2 regions of the Aquabacterium sp. A3 genome follow, and region 2 is predicted to be linked to the other one. Evidence: predicted binding sites of a transcription regulator. Region 2 holds the regulator's gene; the other holds the start of a gene.
What was found. The regulator FNR, encoded in region 2, switches genes on or off when oxygen is low (the NO sensors DNR and NnrR bind a similar motif). The targets are predictions, from matches to a motif close to TTGATNNNNATCAA.
Positions count from the first base shown of each region.

Region 1: WNB94_RS05730 (DUF3149 domain-containing protein) is a predicted target of FNR. The motif match lies at 3,985-3,998, and genes of this name have one in related genera.

Region 1 covers NZ_JBBPEV010000001.1:1,297,340-1,302,558, reverse strand. Annotated here, with positions in the region: gene WNB94_RS05750 (lipase family protein) at 1-1,311, shown strand, start outside; gene WNB94_RS05745 (TetR/AcrR family transcriptional regulator) at 1,316-1,945, opposite strand; gene WNB94_RS05740 (hypothetical protein) at 2,063-2,701, shown strand; gene fcl (GDP-L-fucose synthase) at 2,801-3,730, shown strand; gene WNB94_RS05730 (DUF3149 domain-containing protein) at 3,742-3,909, opposite strand; gene WNB94_RS05725 (patatin-like phospholipase family protein) at 4,019-5,219, shown strand, end outside.
Region 2 covers NZ_JBBPEV010000005.1:176,709-181,927, forward strand. Annotated here, with positions in the region: gene WNB94_RS15360 (urease accessory protein UreH domain-containing protein) at 1-411, opposite strand, end outside; gene hemN (oxygen-independent coproporphyrinogen III oxidase) at 445-1,836, opposite strand; gene fnr (fumarate/nitrate reduction transcriptional regulator Fnr) at 2,090-2,806, shown strand; gene WNB94_RS15375 (hypothetical protein) at 2,870-3,163, opposite strand; gene WNB94_RS15380 (nitrogen fixation protein FixH) at 3,279-3,545, opposite strand; gene ccoG (cytochrome c oxidase accessory protein CcoG) at 3,563-5,035, opposite strand; gene ccoP (cytochrome-c oxidase, cbb3-type subunit III) at 5,159-5,219, opposite strand, start outside.

The DNA.
Region 1 (5,219 bases), on a different contig from region 2:
CGTTTGACCCCTCGCCCACAGTGGCTCTGTGCATTGCCCGTGGCCTTGTCTGCGCTGGCCTTGCCCGGCACGGCCAGCGCTACCACCGATCCCTTCTTCGAGTTCACCGACACGGCTGCACTGGCCAGCGCGGCGCCCGGCACGGTGCTCAAGAGCCGCACGATCTCTGTGTACGTGGCCGGCTTCAAGACCAAGCTCAAGGCGACGCAACTCGTCTACCGATCGACCGATGCCTTGATGCGGCCGGCAGCCAACGTCACCACCATCTTCACACCCGACTGCGCCACGGCCAGTTGCACCAACAAGAACAAGGTCATTTCGTACCAGTCGTTCTACGACTCGTTGAACCCGGAAGACGGTCCTTCGCGCGCCTATGCGGGGGGCAAGCGCCTGCCCGACCTGCTGCCTGCTGTCGAGACCATTCTGTTTGGCAAGTACGTCAAGCAGGGCTACACCGTGGTGGTGTCTGACACCGAAGGCCAGAAAGCCAACTTTGCCGCAGGGCCCGAGTACGGCTACAACACGCTGGATTCCATCCGTGCAGCGCTCAAGGCCCCGCAGGTCGGCCTGAGCAGCAACGCCCAGGTGGTGATGATGGGCTATTCGGGCGGTGCCATCGCCACCGAATGGGCGGCCGAGCTGGCCCCCAGCTATGCGCCAGACCTCACGCCCAACCTGATCGGCGCAGCCTTTGGCGGCACCCTGGTGAGCCCCGAGCACAACCTGACCTACGTCGAAGGCGCGCCCATCTGGGGCGGTGTGATGCCCATGGCCATCATCGGCGTGTCGCGCTCGTACGAGATCGACATCAAGAAGTACCTCTCTCCGCGCGGCCTGGAGGTCTACGACAAGATGCAGAAGGCCTCGATCGCCTACGTGCTGGGCATGTACCGCAACGTGACCTGGAAGGACCTGGTCAAGCCCGAGTACCAGGACCGCACCAAGATCAAGGAATACGTGGAAGCGGTGAACAAGGTCATCATGGGCACCGGCGGCACCCCTGCCATCCCGCTGCAGATCGGGCAAGGCACCGGCGGCGTGTGGGAGCTCACCAAGACCTCGCCCCTGTGGGGCAAGGGTGATGGCGTGATGCTGGCCGGTGACGTGCGCACCCTGGCTCGTCAGTACTGCGCCCAGGGCGTGCCCGTGCAGCACAAGGAGTGGGGCACCAGCCACTTCACCACCATGGCCCTGTGGCTGCCCTGGGCCACCGACTGGGTGGATGCGCGTTTCGCTGGCAAGGCAGCGCCGCAGAACTGCTCCAGCATCGCCCCCGGCAACCCATTGACCCCCCTGGCCTACAACCCTTGAGGTCTCAGCCCCTCAAGCCGTCAATCAGAGCGTTCAACACGGCGTGCAACTCACGCCTTGCCGAACCAGATTTGACGCCCCATTGAGCCAGTTGGCCGTCGACGTGCATGCGCGCCATGCCGTAGACGGCACTGCGCAACATCAGCGCGAGGCGCTCAGGTGGTACATCCGCCTGAAGGCTGCCCTCGCGCTGCGCCATTTCCACCAGTGACACGGTTCGTGAGCGCACCTCGTTGAAGTGAGCGTGCAGGCTGGGCGACGCATTGAAATCGTAGAGGCGCCGAGCCGATACCAGACGAAATGAGGTGGGGTGTTCCAGCGCCCAACTCAGGAAGCTGTTTCCCATGGTGCGCAGGCGCTCGATCGCCGCTGGTGGCGACCGATGCTGATCGCGCTCGACCATCAAGCGCAGGCGCACGGTGGCCTCTTCCGCGATGGCGGCCATCAAGGACGCATGGTCTGCAAAGTGCCGAAAGGGTGCGCCCGAAGAGACACCGATGCGCCGCGCCACCTCCCGCAGACTGACCTGCTCGTCTCCAGTTTCTTCGGCCAGCGCCAGGGCCGTGTCGATCACGGCCTGGCGCAGGTTGCCATGGTGGTAGTGGGTGCGGTTTGGAGGGGATGCAGGCGTCATGGCTTGAGGCATTGGTGATGTACAAAAAGCACTTCAATGTAAGCAGTGCGTATTTTGGCTTCACCGCATCGCGTTGTCGCATCAGCATGGCGGCCATCACCACTCCCCAAGACGGCCATGCTGGATTCCAACACTTCATCAGCGGCTCTGGCGCTGCGAACAACGTCGCCCTGGCGCGTATGGATCTGGGGCTCAGTGGCCCTGGCGGTCTTGAGCGCCTTGATGTTGTTGAGTCAACCGGACGCGGACGGGGCGCGGCGGCTTGTCCGCGTGACGGCGCGACTGTCTTTGCCGCTGTTTCTGCTGGCCTTCGTGGCATCGGCATGCTGGCGTTGGTGGCCAGGTACGCTCAGCGCAGCGTTGATGTTGCACCGTCGCCAGGTAGGGCTGTTGTTTGCTACATCGCATGCCTGTCACGCTGTGGGTATTCTCTGCCTGTGGATTTGGGCAGAGCCTGCGCTGTGGTCACACCTGACGCCGCTGCTCAGTCGATGGATCGGTGGCGCGGGCTATGTGGCGGTCGTGCTGATGGCAGCGACCTCGTTTGATCCTGCGGTGCAGTGGATGGGCCGGGCACGATGGGTGCTTCTACACCGCCTCTGTGCCTATGTGATCTGGACGGTGTTCGTGCTGTCATGCCTGAAGCGCGTAGGGGCAGCGCCGGTCTATGCCTTGCCCTTGGTCTTGTTGCTGGGCGCGATGCTGCTGCGAGTGTGGCCGCAGCGATCTGCTGCACCGCTCAGCCAGCGCCTCTGAGCGAGGCGTCGATGCCTCTGTCGTTGGCCTTGCAGGTTTGTCGAGACGAGCGGCCGCGCCTGCGCTGTCTATACTGTGCCGAACAGGAGTTTCGTTCCCATGCAATCCAACGCCAAGATTTTTGTGGCCGGCCACCGAGGCATGGTGGGCAGCGCCCTCGTGCGTCGCCTGCAGTCTGCCGGCTACAGCAACGTCATCACCCGCAGCCGCCAAGAGCTTGATCTGCTCAGCCAGCAGGCCGTGCATGAGTTTCTGCAGTCAGAAAAGCCGGATTACCTGTTCATCGCCGCCGCCAAGGTGGGGGGCATCCAGGCCAACAACACCTACCGGGCCGATTTTCTGTACCAAAACCTGGTGATCGAGGCCAACTTGATCCACGGTGCCCACCTGGCGGGCGTGCAGCGGCTGATGTTTCTGGGCTCCAGCTGCATCTACCCCAAGCTGGCGCCCCAGCCCCTGAAGGAAGAGTACCTGCTCACCGGCCCGCTCGAGCCCACCAACGAGCCCTACGCCATCGCCAAGATCGCGGGCATCAAGCTGGCCGAGGCCTACAACCACCAGTACGGGCGCCAGTACACCAGCGCCATGCCCACCAACCTGTACGGCCCCAACGACAATTACGACCTCAACAACAGCCACGTGCTGCCGGCCCTGATCCGCAAGGCGCACGAGGCCAAGCAGCGGGGCGACAGCGAGCTGGTGGTCTGGGGCACGGGCACGCCGCTGCGCGAGTTCCTGCACGCCGACGACCTGGCCGATGCCTGCGTGTTCTTGATGGAAAAGGGCTTTGACGGTCCGTTGATCAACGTGGGCTGTGGCAGCGACGTGTCGATCCGCGAACTGGCCGAGCTGGTGGTGAAGGTGGTGGGCTTTGAAGGCCGCCTCACCTTCGACACCAGCAAGCCCGATGGCACGCCCCGCAAGCTGATGGACGTGGGGCAACTCACGTCACTGGGCTGGACGCCCCGCATCGGGCTGGAAGAAGGCATCGGCCTGGCCTACCAGGACTTCCTCAAGCGTTACACCTGAGGCGGCCTTGTTCACTGGGCGCGACCCTCGCGCACCAGCCGGTCATGTTCTTCCACATCGGCCTTCACGTGGCGGGCCACATACCAGCCGATGTAGCCCAGCATCACGAACATGAAGGCAATGACGGCCAGGCTCATCAGACCGTAGTCGGTGGTGAAGAAGTCGATCCAGGCTTGCATGATGTGCTCCGTTCTTGTCTGAATTGAGTGCCCCAAGGGGTATGTTCATCAGACGCCTTTTTCGGGGCGGTTGCCATGACCCAGGTCAATTCAGAATGACAATCGGCGCATGAGCGTGCGTCTAGTCATTTCGATCCTGGTGGCCACCCTGTTGTCGGTGGTGTCGGCCATGGCCGCCGAGGCGCCTCGGGGTGAGTCCCCGCGCGACGGGGCGTCACAGCGTCCGCGCATTGGCCTGGTGCTCTCTGGTGGCGGTGCCCGTGGCCTGGCCCACGTCGGGGTGCTCAAGGTGCTTGAGCGCGAGCGCATCCCGGTGGACGTCATCGCAGGCACCTCCATGGGGGCCATCGTGGGCGGGCTGTATGCCAGCGGCCTGAGCGCCGCGCAGATCGAAGCCGAGGTCAAGCGGCTGGACTGGGGCAATGTGTTCGCCAGCCGGGTGGATCGTCCCGAGTTGTCTCAGCGGCGCAAAGAGCAGGATTTCGAGGTCTCGCCCCTGATCGAGGTGGGCGTGGGGGCCGATGGCCTGAAGGCCCCGCTGGGCTCGCTGTCCAGCCGGGTGCTGGAGTCGCACCTGCGCCGCCTGACCTTGCCGGCCAGCCAGACCTCGCACTTTGATCGCTTGCCGATCCCGTTTCGCGCCGTGGCCACCGACATGGAAACCGGCCAGCCGGTGGTGATCGAGCAGGGCGACCTGGCCACCGCCTTGCGCAGCTCCATGTCCGTGCCCGGCATTTTTGCCCCGGTGGAGGTTCAAGGGCGCATCCTGGGGGACGGTGGCCTGGTCAACAACACCCCGGTGGATGTGGCCCGGGCCATGGGGGCCGACCGGCTCATCGTGGTCAACGTGGGCACCCCGCTCGCTCCACGCGATACCTTGTCCACGCTCACGGGGGTGACCGCCCAGATGATCAACATCCTCACGGAGCAAAACGTCCAGCGCAGCCTGGCCACGCTGACGCCGCAGGATGTCTTGATCACACCGCAACTGCAAGGGCTGACCTCGGCCGATTTCAGCCGCGCGGTCGAGTTCGTGGAGCTGGGCGAAACGCAGGCCGACGCCATGGTGCTGCGCTTTCAGGACCTGCGCCTGTCAGAGGCCGATTACGCCGCCTGGCGTACAGGCCATCAGTTGCGAGCACCAGCGCCGCAAGAACTGCGTTTTGTGCGCTTTGAAGGCTCCGAGCTGACGCACCCCCAGGCCCGCTCTGACATCCTGCGCTCGCAACCCGGACATGCTTTCAGCGTGGCGGATGCCGAGCGCGACCTGGTCACCCTGGCGGCCACGGGCGATTACCTGCGCACCGACT
Region 2 (5,219 bases):
CGCACCAGCCAGCAATGGCCATGCGGGTTGCCACCATGCGCCGGCGTGCGCGGCTGCCCAGGCCTGCCAGCGGGCGCGCGCGCGCCGGTAAACCCCCAGGCCCCAATGGTCCAGCATCGCCGGCATGCGGCCCGTGAACGCCAGCCACAAGCCCAGCACCACGGCCGCCGCCAGCAACATGATCCAGAACGGTTGCAGGAAGGCCACCTCACGCCCCAACTGCGCGATCACGCCCGCACTGGCGGCCGCCATGGCGCCCAGCGCGGCATAACCCAGGCTGCGGCCCAGCAGGGCCATCAGGGGCACCCCCCTCGGCAAGGCCACCGAACAGGCCATGCCACACATCGCCGCGCAGTGGGCCATGCCACCCAGGCCCATCAGAAATGCAGACAGCAACAGGCCGGTCAACATGACGGCACCCTGCGATTGAGCGCGTTGAAGCGCTCAGATGATCCGAGAGAAGCGACCAGCGGTACGGTCGGCTTGCAAATAGCGGTCGAACACCATGGCGATCGCCCGCACAAAGTACCACCCCAAGGGCGTGACACGCACACCGTCTGACTCCAGTTGCACCAACCCCATCTCGACGAGCGGCTCCAGTTGACGCAATTCAGCCGCGAAGTATTGCCTGAAATCAATCAGGTACGCCAGCTCAATGGATTCGATGTCCACCCTGCCCTGGCACATCACCGCCATGATGACCGCACGACGAACCAGATCGTCGCGGCTGAGCACCAGGCCACGGTCGATGGGCAACTCACCGCGCGACAAGGCATCGGTGTAGTCCTCCAGGGTCTTGGCGTTCTGGCTGTAGTGGGCCCCTACCCGCCCGATGGCCGATACACCCAGACCAATCAGGTCGCTGTCGGCGTGGGTGCTGTAGCCTTGAAAGTTGCGGTGCAGTCGCCCCTGGCGCTTGGCCACCGACAGGCTGTCATGGTGAAGCGCGAAGTGATCCATGCCGATGTAGTCGTAGCCGGCCTCACGCAACACGTCGATGGCCATGGCCAGCATGGCGACTTTGTCCTGCGCCGGGGGCAGGTCTGCGGCGTCGATGCGGCGCTGGGGCTTGAACCTCTGAGGCAGGTGCGCGTAGCCGTACAAGGCCACGCGATCGGGCCTCAATGACGCCAGTTGTTCCAGCGTGCGACGAAAGCCCACCAGATTCTGCTTGGGCAAGCCGTAGATCAGATCGGTGTTGATGGACTCGAACCCCAAAGTGCGCGCCTGCTCCATCAGCGCCTGGACCGACGCGAAGGGCTGAACACGGTGCACCGCCTTCTGAACGTCCGGGTCAAAGTCTTGCACCCCCAGGCTGAGGCGATTGAAGCCCATCTCGGCCAGCGCGGCCAGGCGTGGCCCGTCCACGGTGCGTGGGTCCACCTCGATGGCGTATTCGCCACCCGGCACAAAACGGAACGCCTCCTTGAGCACCTGCATCAGGTCGTTCAGTTCGTCATTGGACAAGAACGTGGGGCTGCCGCCGCCAAAATGCAGCTGTGACACCGCTTGCCGAGGCCCCAACTGCTGCCTCACCAACTCGATTTCCTGCTTCAAGGCAGCCAGGTAAGGCTGCGCCCGCTCATGGTGTCGGGTGATGATCTTGTTGCACGCACAGTAGTAGCAAACCGATTCGCAAAACGGGATGTGCACATACACCGACAGCGGATTGGCCGGTCCGGCGATGGCGCCGCCACCGCTGCCGCGCTGATGCAAGGCCTGAGCGTACTGTGCAGCGCCATAGGCCTCCACAAACCGGTCTGCGGTGGGGTAAGAGGTGTAACGCGGCCCGCTGACGTCCAGGCGGGTCAGCATGTCGGAAGTGACATGCACCACGGCCTGAGCAGGCGCGTGGTTCTGTGCAGTGTGGTTCATGCAGGCACTTTGCCAGCGCGAAGCTACCCAGGGTTGATCTGGCTCAAGGTCCGTCGCCAGTCAACGGCAACAATTCAGCAAACCATTGAGGTCGCTCATGTTTCAACCCAGCCCATCCATTTCCATCACCCCCACCGCACCTGGTGATGACAGCCCCTGCGGACTGCCGGGTCGTGTTTCGCAAAACGCTGGTTGTGCGTCACAATCAAAGCCCATGAGACTTGATTCCTTCAAGGTCGCGTGCTCCAGCTGCAACCTTCGTGAGTTGTGCCTGCCTGTGGGCCTGACCCAAAACCAGTTGAACCACCTGGATGACTTGGTGGCGTCGCGCAAGATGGTCAAGCGCGGTGAAGCACTGTTCCACACGGGCGACCCATTCCGCTCTTTGTATGCGGTGCGCACCGGTTTCTTCAAAACCCGGATCTCGGCTGAAGACGGCCGGGATCAGGTGACGGGGTTTCAGATGGCAGGCGAGTTGCTGGGCCTGGACGGCATCAGCACCGACCGGCACGCCTGCGATGCGGTGGCATTGGAAGACTCGCAGGTTTGCGTGATTCCGTTTTCTCAGCTGGAAGAGCTGTCGCGCGAGGTCTCGGACCTGCAGCACCAATTCCACAAGATCATGAGCCGCGAGATTGTTCGTGATCATGGCGTGATGCTGCTGCTGGGCAGCATGCGGGCTGAAGAACGCCTGGCCGCCTTTTTGCTGAACCTCACGCAGCGCCTGCATGCACGGGGCTTCTCGGCATCTGCGCTGGTGCTGCGCATGACACGCGAAGAAATCGGCAGCTACCTGGGTCTGAAGCTGGAAACCGTGAGCCGCACGTTCTCGAAATTCCAGGAAGAGGGCTTCCTGGAGGTCAAGCAGCGCGACATCCGCATCATCAATGAAGACGGATTGAAGGCACTGGTCAACAACGCACGTTGCTGATCCAACAGCGGCGCGCGTGATGCGCGCCGTGCATGCTTGGCAGGATGATGTTGGGCTGTGGCCTTAACCGTGCGCGTGGCGAGTCAGGGCGGCCTCGCGCCGCATGCGCTTGCTGCGGCGCTGTGCGCCGATCGCCGCAGGCGCTTTGCGCATCCACCACGACAAACCGGCTGAACCAGCCGTCACGACCCAGAACACCAGGAAGCTGAGGCTGTAAATGGTGTTGACCTCGGGCTGCCAGCCACCCAGGCTGACGTGGCTGGGATCCACCACCGAGAACACCAGCATTTCAAGCACGCCTGCAGCCAAGAACGACGGCCACAGGATTTGCGCAAGCACGACCGGACGATGTGTCATCTGGCACTCCTCCACCACGATGTGGTGCATGAGCCATGTTGTCCCAGCGAGCGCCCCGTGCCACGAGGACAAACCCCAGGGCCTCAGGCCCGCAGGCTTACCCCCTTGATCGGGCTCAATTCGCGTCCAGCACAGCCCTGGTGGGGTCGGCGGCATGGTTGCGCGCTTTGTGCGCGGGCAACTCTTTGGCCGAGTGAACCTGGCCGGCAGAAGTGTCCAGCACGGGGTCGACGTTGCGCACGGCGATGACCACGGTGGTGAGGCCGGCCACCACCACCAGAGCGGGGCCGCCGATGACCAGCCAGACGATGGGCAGGCGCCACCAGGGCGGGTTGCTCACGGGCGCAGACTGGGCGTTGTTACCAGGTGCAGATTGGGCCATGGGATGGTTGCTCCGTCTCAACGAGGAATCATGAAGGTGGATTTTTCTCTGACGTCCAGCTGGGCGTCAACGCCGTGGCGCATGCGCTCGACCACGATGGTCATGCCCATGCTGCCGCTGCCCAGACGCGCCGCCGTATCGGGCGGGATGCGCACCGACACCGGCACCCAGCGCGCCTCGGCCGGGCCCAGCACGATATCTTGCCCGCCCTCGACCTCGGCCTGGGGCAATTGCTCGACGCCCACGCGGTAGCGCTGAACGGTTTCAGAGGCGTTCATCACCTGCACGCGGTACACGTTCTCGACATAGCCATCGTCCACGATGCGCGCCAGCGCCCCACGGTCCTTGACGATGTCAACGCGGAATGGGGGGCGGGTGTACAGGCTGTACATGAAGGCGCCCACCACCGCCACCAGGATCGCGGTGTACAGCAACACACGAGGCCGCGCCACCCGAGACCACATCTGGGACGAGTCCCACCCCTGGTCCATGGCATTTTGCGTGGTGTAGCGAATCAGGCCACGGGGCGTGCCCATCTTGTCCATCACACCATCGCAAACGTCAATGCATGCAGCACAGCCGATGCACTCATACTGCAGGCCATTGCGGATGTCGATGCCAGTGGGACACACCTGAACACACAGTGTGCAGTCGATGCAATCGCCCTTGGCCTGGCCACTGGCGGCCGCCTTGCGGGACTTGGCGCCACGCGGCTCGCCACGCTTGGGGTCGTAGCTGATGATGAGCGTGTCGCGGTCGAACATGGCGCTTTGGAAGCGCGCATACGGACACATGTACTTGCAGACCTGCTCACGCATGAAACCGGCATTGCCGTAGGTGGCAAAACCGTAAAACAGCACCCAGAAGGTCTCCCAGGGGCCCAGGCCCAGTGCCAGCACCGAGGCACCCAACTCACGAATCGGCGTGAAGTAGCCCACGAAGGTGTAGCCCGTCCACAAGGCCACGGCGATCCATGCGAGTTGCTTGCCGCCCTTGCGCCAGAGCTTTTCAAAGGTCCAGGGCCCCTTGTCCAGCTTCATGCGCTTCATGCGGTCACCTTCGAACTTGCGTTCGATCCACATGAAGATCTCGGTGTAGACCGATTGCGGGCACGCATACCCACACCACAGCCGCCCGGCCACGGCCGTGAACAGGAACAGGCCGTAAGCCGAGATCACCAGGAGTGCCGTCAGGTAAATGAAGTCTTGCGGATACAGCACCAGGTTGAAGATGTAGAAGCGCCGAGAGCCCAGATCAAAGAGCACCGCCTGACGCTCGTTCCAGTACAACCAGGGGGTTCCATAAAAGACCAGTTGGGTCAGCCACACCAGCGCCCAGCGCCACTTGGCAAACCAGCCATCCACCGCCCGGGCGTAGATGGTTTCACTTTTCTTGTAAAGGGAAATGACCTGCTCGCGTCGAACTTCTCGTTGTTCTGGTGAGGCGGCGGGAGGTGGGGATGCAGTCGTGTCGGTCATGACATCACACATGAAAAACGGCGGGGGCCGGATACCCATCACGGTATCACGCACCACCTCCGCCGTTGGTGATTTTCAGCCGGTCCTTGATGACAATCAAGTCGCCAATCCGGTCATCGAGCCCTCAAGGGGTTCTCATTGGGCGTCTGCCACGCGGGTCTTGTTGTTGGACAGGCCCCACACGTAGGACGCCACC